2 regions of the Kitasatospora sp. NPDC056446 genome follow, and region 2 is predicted to be linked to the other one. Evidence: riboswitches for the same ligand, from Rfam matches in the RefSeq annotation. Region 2 holds a riboswitch; the other holds the start of a gene.
What was found. Region 2 has a riboswitch for S-adenosylmethionine ahead of thrC (threonine synthase). Riboswitches for the same ligand answer to the same signal wherever they lie in the genome.

Region 1 (5,462 bases), on a different contig from region 2:
GGCGATCGCGGCGCCCCACCACAGGTGCCGGCTGCGCAGGACGGCGCGCGGACCCACCGCCAGCACGCCCACCAGCAGGGACAGGACCACCAGCACCACGAGGTTCTTGGCGAGCATGCCCACGCCGGTGACCGCGCCGACGGCGAGCCAGAGCCGGGTGTCGCCGGTGCGCAGCAGCCGGACGAACAGCCAGCCCAGCGTCACCCAGACCAGGAGGTCCGGGCCGTTGGTGGTCAGCACGTGGCCGGCGTTGAGGGTGACGACCGTCGCGGCCGACGCGGCGGCGGCGAAGACCTGGCCGCCGCGCTCGCCGCCGAGTTCGCGGGCGGTGAAGCCCGCCACCCACACCACCAGGCCGGTCATCAGGGCCGGCAGGACGCGCAGACCGGTCAGGGTGTCGCCGAACAGCGTGGTCTCCACCCAGGCGATCACCGAGACCAGCGGGGGCTGGTCGACGTACCCCCAGGCGAGGTGTCCGCCGGACACCCGGTTGTACAGCTCGTCGACGTGGTACCCGTTCCGCCCCGACAGGGCGAGCAGCAGCACGACCACCGCGGCGGAGACGGCGAGCAGGGGCCGCCGGTACAGGACGGGGGCCGCCGCTAAGCGGCCCTGGGACGAGGTCGAAGGATTTCTGGTCGTGGTCGCCACGTGTCCACACTCTTTCTGTCCGCGGGTTGGGCCGTGCGGACGGATTGTCTCGGGCACGTCGCGGGCGGGCGACCATGTTGACTTGTAGGAGAAACTCGCCGTCCCGGGCTTGCGCGGGGTGGGGCGCAGTGGGGAGGTTTGGCGGCGGACCCGGGGAATCTTGTATGGTTCTTCGCGAATCATCCAGAGGGGTGGAGGGACCGGCCCTACGAAGCCCCGGCAACTCCCCGTTCGACCCGGCGTCCGAAGCACGCGCCGCGTCGTCCGGTACGAGTGCCAACTCCGGCCTGTCGCCAAACCGGCGCGGGGAAGATGAGGAGACACGGTGCTCTCTGTACTGTCCTTCGTCCGGGCGCTTTCCGTCCCGGCCCTTTCGCGTACCCGTCCCGTGCCCGGCGCAGGCAATCGGCCGACTTCTCAGGCCCGTCCCCGCTGACCACCCCCACGGCTCCCCGCCCGGAGCCCCCGTATGCGGAACCCACGTGCCGCCCACGGGACTTGAGACGGAGTACCCATCCATGGACATCACGAGCGGCGTCGGCGTGCTCGACAAGGTCACCTCGATCCTCGGCACCCTGGAGGCCGGTCCCGCCACCCTGGCCGGACTGGTCGCCGCCACCGGCCTGGCACGCCCCACCGCCCACCGGCTCGCGGTCGCACTCGAACACCACCGCCTGGTCGCCAGGGACCTCCAGGGCCGGTTCATCCTCGGCCCCAGGGTCGGTGAGCTCTCGGCGGCGGCCGGTGAGGACCGGCTGCTGGCCGCCGCCGGCTCGGTCCTGACGCACCTGCGGGACGTCAGCGGCGAGAGCGCCCAGCTCTACCGCCGCCAGGGGGAGATCCGGATCTGCGTGGCCGCCGCCGAGCGCCTCACCGGTCTGCGCGACACCGTCCCGGTGGGGGTGACTCTGCCGATGAAGGTCGGTTCCGCCGCCCAGGTCCTGCTGGCCTGGGAGGAGCCCGAGCGGCTCCACCGAGGCCTCCAGGGCGCCCGGTTCACCGCCACCGCCCTCAGCGGGGTCCGGCGGCGCGGCTGGGCCCAGTCCATCGGCGAGCGCGAACTCGGGGTCGCCTCGGTCTCCGCGCCCGTGCGCGGCCCGTCCAACCGGGTGGTGGCCGCGGTCTCGGTCTCCGGCCCGGTCGAACGGCTCACCCGCCACCCCGGCGCCCACCTGTCCCAGGCGGTGGTCGAGGCGGCGGACCGCCTCACCGAGGCGCTGCGGCACGCCTGACCCGGCATGCCGCCGCCCCGTCCCTCCGTCCGTTCCTCCGTCCGTTCCGGCGGTGCCCGTTCCGCCGGTGCCCGGTGCCCGCCCGGGTCAGGTCCGGGGGCGCAGCACGGGGAGGGAGGGGCGGGGGATCCGGCTGATGACCGAGCCGATCAGGGTGCCGATCGACACCCCGAACACCGCCGACACGGCCGCCAGCACCGACTGCGCCCCGTTCCCGACCTCGATCTGCGCGGTGTTCAGCAGGCCGAAGGAGCCCGGCACCACGATCCAGAACGCCGGGAGGTAGAGCACCTGCCAGAGCGGGCCGCCCGGCAGCCAGTGCACCAGGGTGGCCGCGATCGCGGCGGAGACCGCGCCGGCCAGGCCGCCTATGGCCGCGCCGTGCGCCGAGCCGACCACCACCTGGACGGTGACGCTCACCGCGATCACCGCGACGATCCACGGGACGGCCGGCAGCGGGGTGTTCACGTTGATCACGACACCGGCCACGGCCAGTGCCAGCCCCAGCCCGATGACCCACCAACTCGGCTTGGCCACCTGGACGTTGGCCAGGGCCGTGGCGGGCATGCCGATCGCGGTGGCGGCCGCGGCCACCCCGGCGAGGAACAGTGCCAGCTGCACCGCGCCGGACACCAGCCGGGCCGAACCGGCGCTGGCCGCGCCCGCGGCGATCTCCGACAGCCCGGTGACCAGCAGTCCGCCCGGCAGCAGGATCGCCAGCGTGGCCACGATCGTCCGCAGCGGGCCGTCCAGCAGGGAGGCCCGGGCGAGCGACAGGACCAGCAGCGCCACCAGGAACCCGGCCGTGACGGGCAGCAGCGGCCGCAGGTACGGAAGCCGCCGGGCGAGGACGGTCAGCCCCACCACGACCAGCGAGCCGGCCCCGGCGGCCAGCACGTTCGCCGTCGCGGGCTGGAGGAACAGGCAGACCCCGACCCCGACCGGCAGCGCCCCGAGGTCCGCGACCCAGCCGGGCAGGCGGGGCGGCGTCCGGCGGATCCGGTCCAGTTCGGCGAGGGCCCCCGGCCCGTCGAGGCCGCCCGCGCGGAGCCGGTGCACCACGTGGAGGACGTCCGCCGTCTGTTCGAACCGCAGCGCGCCGCCGACCGGTTGGAAGCGGGTGGCCTCGTCCGCGTCCAGGGCGACGAACAGCCCGTTGGTCAGTGCGGCGACCCGGACGTCCGGGGCTCCCATCGCCCGCCCCAGCCGGTGGAGTTCCTCCTCGACCTCATGGACGGGAAGGCCGCCGCCCAGGAGGGCTTCGCCCAGTTCGAGCAGCAGACGGCGGAGCGGGTCGGGCGGGGCGTCGGTGCCCCGGACCGGGGGAGACTTGCTAGACATGGCAGGTATCGTCCCACCCCGCCCGGTTCGGTCCGACTGTGCCCCGGTCTGTTCGCTTCCGGCCGCTTCCCTGACGCCCCTTCCGGGCCCCGGATTGCCCCCTTCAGCCTGCGGCGGGCCCGGTCCGCGTCGGCAGGCAGGTGCGGAAGACGGCCGTCCCCGGGGTGTCGAGGACGGTGAGGGTGCCGCCGTGCACGGCGGCGATGTCCCGGGCGATCGGGAGACCGAGGCCGGTGCCGCCGTCGTCGCGGCTGCGGGCGTCGTCGAGGCGGGCGAACCGTTCGAAGACCTTCTCCCGGTCGGCCGGCTCGATCGGCGGACCGTCGTTGGCGACGTCGAGGTGGGCCAGCCCGGTGGCCGGGTCGGCGCGCAGGCGCACGGTGACCCGCCGACGGGCGTGGCGCTGGGCGTTGTCGAGCAGGTTGGTCAGCAGGCGGCCCAGCCACAGCGGGTTGCCGTGCACGGTGACCGGTTCGGGGGCGTCGACGGTGACCGGGTGCGGCCCGTCGGCGCGGGCCGCGACGCCGGCCCGGACGAGTTCGGCGAGGTCGACGGACTCGTGGGGCCAGTCGTGTCCGGTGGCGTCGAGGCGGGCGAGCAGGAGCAGGTCGGTGGCGAGGGCCTGGAGGCGCTCGGTGTCCTCCAGGGCACCGGCCACCAGCTCGGTGCGGACGTCGGGATCGGGGTGGGTGCGGGCGACTTCGAGCTGGGTGCGCAGCACGGTGAGCGGGCTGCGCAGCTCGTGCGAGGCGTCGGCGATGAAGCGGCGCTGCCGGGCCCCGGCGGCCTCCAGCCGTTCGAGCATGGCGTTCATGGTGCCGGCGAGGCGGGCGATCTCGTCGTCGCTGCGGGGCTCGGGGACCCGGCGGTCCAGGTCGCGGTCGCCGATGGCGGCCACCTCGGCGCGGATGGCCTCGACCGGACGCAGGGCGCGGCCGGTCGCCCGCCAGGTCAGGGCGGCGGTGGTGAGCAGCAGGACGGCGCTCAGCGCGGCGAGGGCGGCGGTGGTGAGGTCCTCGGCGGCGTCGGCGGTGCGCAGCGAGGCGCCGACGTGCACGGTGACCGGGCCGGTGGGGGTGGTCGCGGTGACGGTGGTGACGCGCTGGTGGTGCTCGTCGCCGAGCGCCCGGAGGTTGAAGGAGTCGTGGCCGTCCGGGTGGTCCGCCGGGGCGACCGTGGGGTGGCCGGCCAGGTTCTGGCTGGTGGCGACGACCCGGCCGGCCGCGTCGACGACCTGGATGAAACCGGTGCCGTGGTCGAGCGGGAGCGGGCTGGTGAGGTGCCCGTCGGCGGCGAGCCGGGCGACGGCCAGGGCCTGCTCACGGGCGCCGGTCTCGACGGTGCGCTCCAGGTTGACGCGCAGCAGCAGCACGACGGCCGCCGAGGCGACGGCGAGGACGACGGCCACGCTGAGGCAGGCGGCGAGGGTGGTGCGGGTGCGGACCGAGCGCGGCGCCAGCCGGTCGCGGAGCGCGGCGGCGCGCGGGTGACGGGCGAGCCGGGTGGCGGCGGCGAGCGCCCGGCGGAGCGCCCGGGGGCGGAAGCGGGGCCGGGGCCGGGGCTCGGGTCGAGTGCCGGGTCGCGGCTCGGGGCGTGTGCCGGGGCGGGGTACGGGCCGGGGCCCGGGGCCGGTGGTCGTCGGGTCAGCCACCGTCGGCCGCCAGCCGGTAGCCGGCGCCGCGCACGGTCTGCACCGCGGCCCGCCCGTACGGGGTGTCGATCTTGCGCCGCAGGGCGCTGACGTGGACCTCGACGGTGTTCGGGTCGCCGTCGGGGGCGCCGTCCCACACGGCGTCGAGGATCTCCCGCTTGGAGACGGCCTCGCCGGCCCGGCGGGCGAGGTGGTCGAGGATGGCGAACTCGCGGGGGGTGAGGGGGATCACGGCGTCGGCCCGCGTGCAGGTGCGGGCGGCGGAGTCGACGACGAGGTCGCCGAGGACGGTGCGCCGGGGCGCGCGGCTGCCGATACGGCGGGCGAGCGCCCGCAGCCGGGCGACCAGGACGACGAAGGAGAACGGCTTGGACAGGTAGTCGTCGGCGCCGGTGTCCAGCGCCTCGGCCTCGTCCCACTCGCCGTCCTTGGCGGTCAGCATCAGGATGCCGACGTCGCTGCCGGAGGCCCGCAGGCGGGAGCAGACCCGGTAGCCGTTGAGGCCGGGCAGCATGATGTCGAGCACGATCACGTCGTAGGGCTGGTCCATGGCCCTGGCCAGGCCGGACAGCCCGTCGTGGGCGAGG
Region 2 (5,462 bases):
ACCTTGACGATGTTGGCACCGGTGGCCTCGTCGCCCTCCAGCTCCAGCTTGTCGAACGCGACCGAGGCCTGCAGCAGCGCGACGCCACCACCGGCGACGATGCCCTCCTCGACAGCGGCCTTGGCGTTGCGGACGGCGTCCTCGATGCGGTGCTTGCGCTCCTTGAGCTCCACCTCGGTGGCCGCGCCGGCCTTGATGACGGCGACGCCGCCGGCCAGCTTGGCGAGGCGCTCCTGGAGCTTCTCGCGGTCGTAGTCCGAGTCGCTGTTCTCGATCTCGGCGCGGATCTGGTTCACGCGGCCCGCGACCTGCTCGCTGTCGCCGCCACCGTCGACGATGGTCGTCTCGTCCTTGGTGATGACCACCTTGCGGGCGGTGCCCAGCAGGTCGATGCCGGCGTTCTCCAGCTTGAGGCCGACCTCCTCGGAGATCACGGTGCCACCGGTGAGGATGGCGATGTCGCCGAGCATGGCCTTGCGGCGGTCGCCGAAGCCCGGGGCCTTGACGGCGACGGACTTGAAGGTGCCGCGGATCTTGTTCACGACCAGGGTCGACAGGGCCTCGCCCTCGACGTCCTCGGCGATGATGACGAGCGGCTTGCCGCTCTGCATGACCTTCTCCAGCAGCGGGAGCAGGTCCTTGACCGAGCCGATCTTGGAGTTGGCGATGAGGATGTACGGGTCCTCGAACGTCGCCTCCATCCGCTCCAGGTCGGTGGCGAAGTAGGCGGAGATGTAGCCCTTGTCGAAGCGCATGCCCTCGGTGAGCTCGAGCTCCAGACCGAAGGTGTTGCTCTCCTCGACGGTGATGACGCCTTCCTTGCCGACCTTGTCCATGGCCTCGGCGATCAGCTCGCCGATCTGGGTGTCAGCGGCGGAGATGGAGGCGGTGGAGGCGATCTGCTCCTTGGTCTCCACGTCCTTGGCCTGCGCCAGCAGCTGGTCGGAGACGGCCGCGACGGCCTTCTCGATGCCGCGCTTCAGGGCCATCGGGTTGGCGCCGGCGGCGACGTTGCGCAGACCCTCGCGAACCAGGGCCTGGGCGAGCACGGTGGCGGTGGTGGTGCCGTCACCCGCGACGTCGTCCGTCTTCTTGGCGACCTCCTTGACGAGCTCCGCACCGATCTTCTCGTACGGGTCCTCGAGCTCGATCTCCTTGGCGATGGAGACACCGTCGTTGGTGATCGTGGGGGCGCCCCACTTCTTCTCCAGCACGACGTTGCGGCCCTTGGGGCCGAGCGTGACCTTCACGGCGTCGGCGAGCTGGTTCATGCCACGCTCAAGGCCGCGGCGAGCTTCCTCATCAAAGGCGATGATCTTGGCCATCAGAAGTGGTCCTCCGGGACACGGTCGACTGCTCGGACCAAGGGGTGCCCGCGACGGACGGCCCTGGTGTGCGGGGGTCTTTTCCCCTACCGCTCCCGGGGGCCTCACCGACCCGGTCCGCTGTCACTCTCACGCTGTGAGTGCTAACGCCAATGATTAGCACTCCGGGTGGTCGAGTGCAAGCCCAATCGCCAACCCGCGAGCCGCCGCTGGGGTCGCCGGGGAACGCCGGCGGGCCCGTACGACGCGTGTCGTACGGGCCCGCCGAGAAGCCGAGTGGTCACCAGCCGTGGGCCGCGCCGAGCTCCTGGAGTCGGAAGGGGGTCAGACCGCCGCGCGAACCATGTCCGCCTGCGGGCCCTTCTGTCCCTGGGAAATCTCGAACTCGACCCGCTGGCCCTCCTCGAGGGTGCGGTAGCCGTCCATCTGGATCGCGCTGTAGTGGACGAAGACGTCCGCACCACCGTCGACCGCGATGAAGCCGTAGCCCTTCTCCGCGTTGAACCACTTGACGGTGCCCTGAGCCATTCCGAACTCCCCTAGTGCTGTGCTGGCCCTTCACGCGCCCGCAGGTAGCGGGCCCGGGTTGGTTTGAAGGCAGGCCCGGGGAACCCCCCCTGGGCGCAGCCGTGCACGCCGCAACCATTCGCCCCGGACGCCCAACGGGCCCCGGTGAGCGGGTGATTGCGTCGACCGCCGCTGAATGTATCCGGACCGAAGCCCTCTGCAACAGGGTCAACCGCCGGGAATTCCGTCGCGACGTCAAGGGACAGGACGGGCTGAATCGGGAAAAATCTCGGCATTTCACGCCGGACATAGCGGACGAATTACTCAAATCCCTGCGGGAATTCTGACATCCGCCTGACATGTTTCACGGCCGGGCCCACCGGCCGGAAGCGCTGCGGTGGAACACCCTGGGAGAGCCGGGAGGGAACCCCTGTTCCCAACCGAGCCTCACTCTACTCCGACTTGACCGGGAAATATTCCCGCCGGAATGCAAGCGGCCGCCCGTACATACGGAGAGCGGAATTCCGTACGTACGGGCGGCCGAATGGGCGGGGCGCCGCGGCTCAGCAGCCGCCGGCCACCGCCGGGATGATCGAAACGCTCGCGCCGTCCTTGATCTCGGTCGCCAGGCCCTCGGCGAAGCGCACGTCGTCGTCGTTCACGTAGACGTTGACGAAGCGGCGCAGCTTGCCGGCGTCGTCCAGGATCCGGGCCGCGATGCCCGCGTGGTTCTGCTCCAGGTCGGCGATGACCTCGGCCAGGGTGGTGCCCTCGGCGGCCACCTCGGCGGCGCCGCCGGTGTAGGTGCGCAGGATGGTGGGAATGCGGACGTTGGCGCTCATGACTCTCCTAGCGGGGTGGGGCTCGTACGGGGCCGGTGCCCTGGGGGGCCGGGTGGCTCGGGCGGCCGGGCGGCCCGGCCGGTTCGGGCGGTTCGGGCGGTTCAGACGGCCGCGAGGCCGGCGTCGCGGAAGGAGGCCAGCGTCGGGCGGATGACGGCCGTCATCCCGGCGTCGGAGACGGCGTCCAGGGTCTTCAGGCCGTCGCCGGTGTTGATGGCGACGGTCTCCTTGGCCGGATCCAGCTGCCCGGTCTCGACCAGCTTCTTCAGCACGCCGACGGTCACCCCGCCCGCGGTCTCGGCGAAGATGCCCTCGGTCCGCGCCAGCAGCCGGATCGCGTCCACCACCTCGGCGTCCGTGACGTCCTCCACCGCACCGCCGGTCCGCCGGGCGATGTCCAGCACGTACGGGCCGTCCGCCGGGTTGCCGATCGCCAGCGACTTGGCGATGGTGTTCGGCTTGACCGGCTTGATCACGTCCCGGCCGGCCTTGAACGCGGCCGACACCGGCGAGCAGCCCTCGGCCTGCGCGCCGAAGACCCGGTACGGGCGGTCCTCGACCAGACCGAGCTTGATCAGCTCCTGCAGCCCCTTGTCGATCTTCGTCAGCTGCGAACCCGAGGCGATCGGGATCACGATCTGCTCCGGCAGCCGCCAGCCGAGCTGCTCGCAGATCTCGTACGCCAGCGTCTTGGAGCCCTCGCCGTAGTAGGGGCGCAGGTTGACGTTGACGAAGCCCCAGCCCTCGCCGGCCGGGTCGCCGATCAGCTCCGAGCAGAAGCGGTTCACGTCGTCGTAGTTGCCCTCGATGCCGACCAGTTCGCCGCCGTACACCCCGGCCATGACGACCTTGCCCTGCTCCAGGTCGTGCGGGATGAACACGCAGGACCGGAACCCGGCCCGGGCCGCCGCCGCGCCCACCGCGCCGGCCAGGTTGCCGGTGGAGGAGCAGGAGAGCGTCGTGTAGCCGAACGCCCGCGCCGCCTCGATGGCGCAGGCCACCACGCGGTCCTTGAACGAGTGCGTCGGGTTGCCCGAGTCGTCCTTGATGTGCAGCTGGGCGGTGAAGCCGAGCTCCCGGCCCAGGTTGTCCGCCTTCACCAGCGGGGTCCACCCCGGGTTCAGGTTGGGCTTGGAGGCCACGTCGGCCGGCACCGGCAGCAGCGGCGCGTAGCGCCAGACGGACGCCGGACCGGCCTCGATCCGCTTGCGCAGCTCCTCGGCGCCCTCGCTGCCGAAGTCGTAGGCGATCTCCAGCGGGCCGAAGCACTCCAGGCACGCGAAGCTGGGACCGAGCGGGAAGCGGGTGCCGCACTCCCGACAGGACAGGGCGGTGGCGGGGCCGAGGTCCACGGAAACAGGTGTGTCGATAGCCATGATGGCGAGGCCTCTCTCCTCATCTTCCCCGTGGCGCGGTCGCACCACAGGACGGAATTGGCACCTGTCCCGCGGGCCGTCGACGACGGCCGGGCGAGAAGGTTGCCGGGACGTCAACGGGCCGTTCCCTCAGTCCCTCTGGATGAGCTTGTGAAATTGTGGTCGCGCTCAACGGTGACCCCGGCGTGCAAAGGTCCGACCGCTGTACGAAGACTGTATCCGAAGGCGTCAACCCCGAACGGGACCGTCCGCCACGCGAGATGACCCGTCCCACCGACCCCGCCGAGGAGACTTCCGTGCCCGCCGAACCGACCCCCGAGCTCCTCCCGCAGGCGGCCTCCTGGCTGCGCCGCCGGTCCTGGAGCGCGGCCGACCGGCCGGTCCGCACCCTCCTCGCGGCCAAGGAGCGCACCGGCCGGACGGTCAGCGTCGTCCTCCCCGCCCTGGACGAGGAGGCCACCGTCGGGGACATCGTCCGCACCATCCGCCGCGAGCTGATGGAACGCCTCCCGCTCGTCGACGAACTCGTCGTGGTCGACTCCGGCTCGGCCGACGCCACCGCCGCCGTCGCCGCCGAGGCCGGCGCCCGGGTGGAGCAGCGCGACGCCATCCTGCCCCGGCTGCCCGCCGTCCCCGGCAAGGGCGAGGTGCTCTGGCGCTCGCTGCTGGCCACCCGCGGCGACATCGTCTGCTTCGTGGACGCCGACCTGCGCGAGTTCGACCCGGCCTTCGTCTCCGGCATCGTCGGCCCGCTGCTGACCGACGAGTCCGTCCAGCTCGTCAAGGCCATGTACGACCGCCCCCTGGAGACGGACACCGGTACGGTCCTGCCGGCCGGCGGCGGCCGGGTCACCGAACTCGTCGCGCGCCCCCTGCTCAACCTGCACTGGCCGGAGCTGGCCGGCTTCGTCCAGCCCCTCGGCGGCGAGTACGCCGCCCGCCGCAGCCTGCTCGAACGGCTGCCCTTCCCCACCGGCTACGGCGTCGAACTCGGCCTGCTGGTCGACGCGCTGGAACTGGTCGGGCTGGACGCCCTGGCGCAGGTCGACGTCGGCGTCCGGCACCACCGCCACCAGGACGGCCAGGCCCTCGGCCGGATGGCCGCCACCATCTACCGCACCGCCCTCGAACGCCTGGACCGCGCCCACCGCCTCAAGGCCTCCGCCGACCTGGTCCACCCCTACCTCACCCAGTTCACCCGCGACCCGGACGCCCTCTCCGCCCCCACGGCCGGCGGGACCCGCCCCTTCACCCCCCGCACCCACGAGGTGACCGCCCTGGAGCGCCCCCCGATGCACACCGTCCCCGAATACGCGACCCGGCACTGAGGGGTTTGCCGCCCCGACCCCCCGGCAACATCCCAACCATGGGCGATCTCACGACCGAACGTTCGAGTGCGACCGGCAGCGCCC

Region 1: it holds a riboswitch for S-adenosylmethionine, as region 2 does, so the genes downstream of both, ACFQ6N_RS30085 (IclR family transcriptional regulator) here and thrC (threonine synthase) in region 2, are expected to answer to the same signal.

The regions. Positions count from the first base shown of each region.
Region 1 is NZ_JBHTRF010000063.1:19,493-24,954, reverse strand. It holds gene ACFQ6N_RS30090 (glycosyltransferase family 39 protein) at 1-651, opposite strand, end outside; SAM riboswitch class I at 828-970, shown strand; gene ACFQ6N_RS30085 (IclR family transcriptional regulator) at 1,170-1,883, shown strand; gene ACFQ6N_RS30080 (threonine/serine exporter family protein) at 1,971-3,224, opposite strand; gene ACFQ6N_RS30075 (sensor histidine kinase) at 3,328-4,875, opposite strand; gene ACFQ6N_RS30070 (response regulator transcription factor) at 4,868-5,462, opposite strand, start outside.
Region 2 is NZ_JBHTRF010000009.1:79,522-84,983, reverse strand. It holds gene groL (chaperonin GroEL) at 1-1,325, opposite strand, end outside; gene ACFQ6N_RS08715 (cold-shock protein) at 1,650-1,853, opposite strand; gene ACFQ6N_RS08710 (MoaD/ThiS family protein) at 2,396-2,674, opposite strand; gene thrC (threonine synthase) at 2,776-4,050, opposite strand; SAM riboswitch class I at 4,067-4,199, opposite strand; gene ACFQ6N_RS08700 (glucosyl-3-phosphoglycerate synthase) at 4,347-5,378, shown strand; gene ACFQ6N_RS08695 (trehalose-6-phosphate synthase) at 5,417-5,462, shown strand, end outside.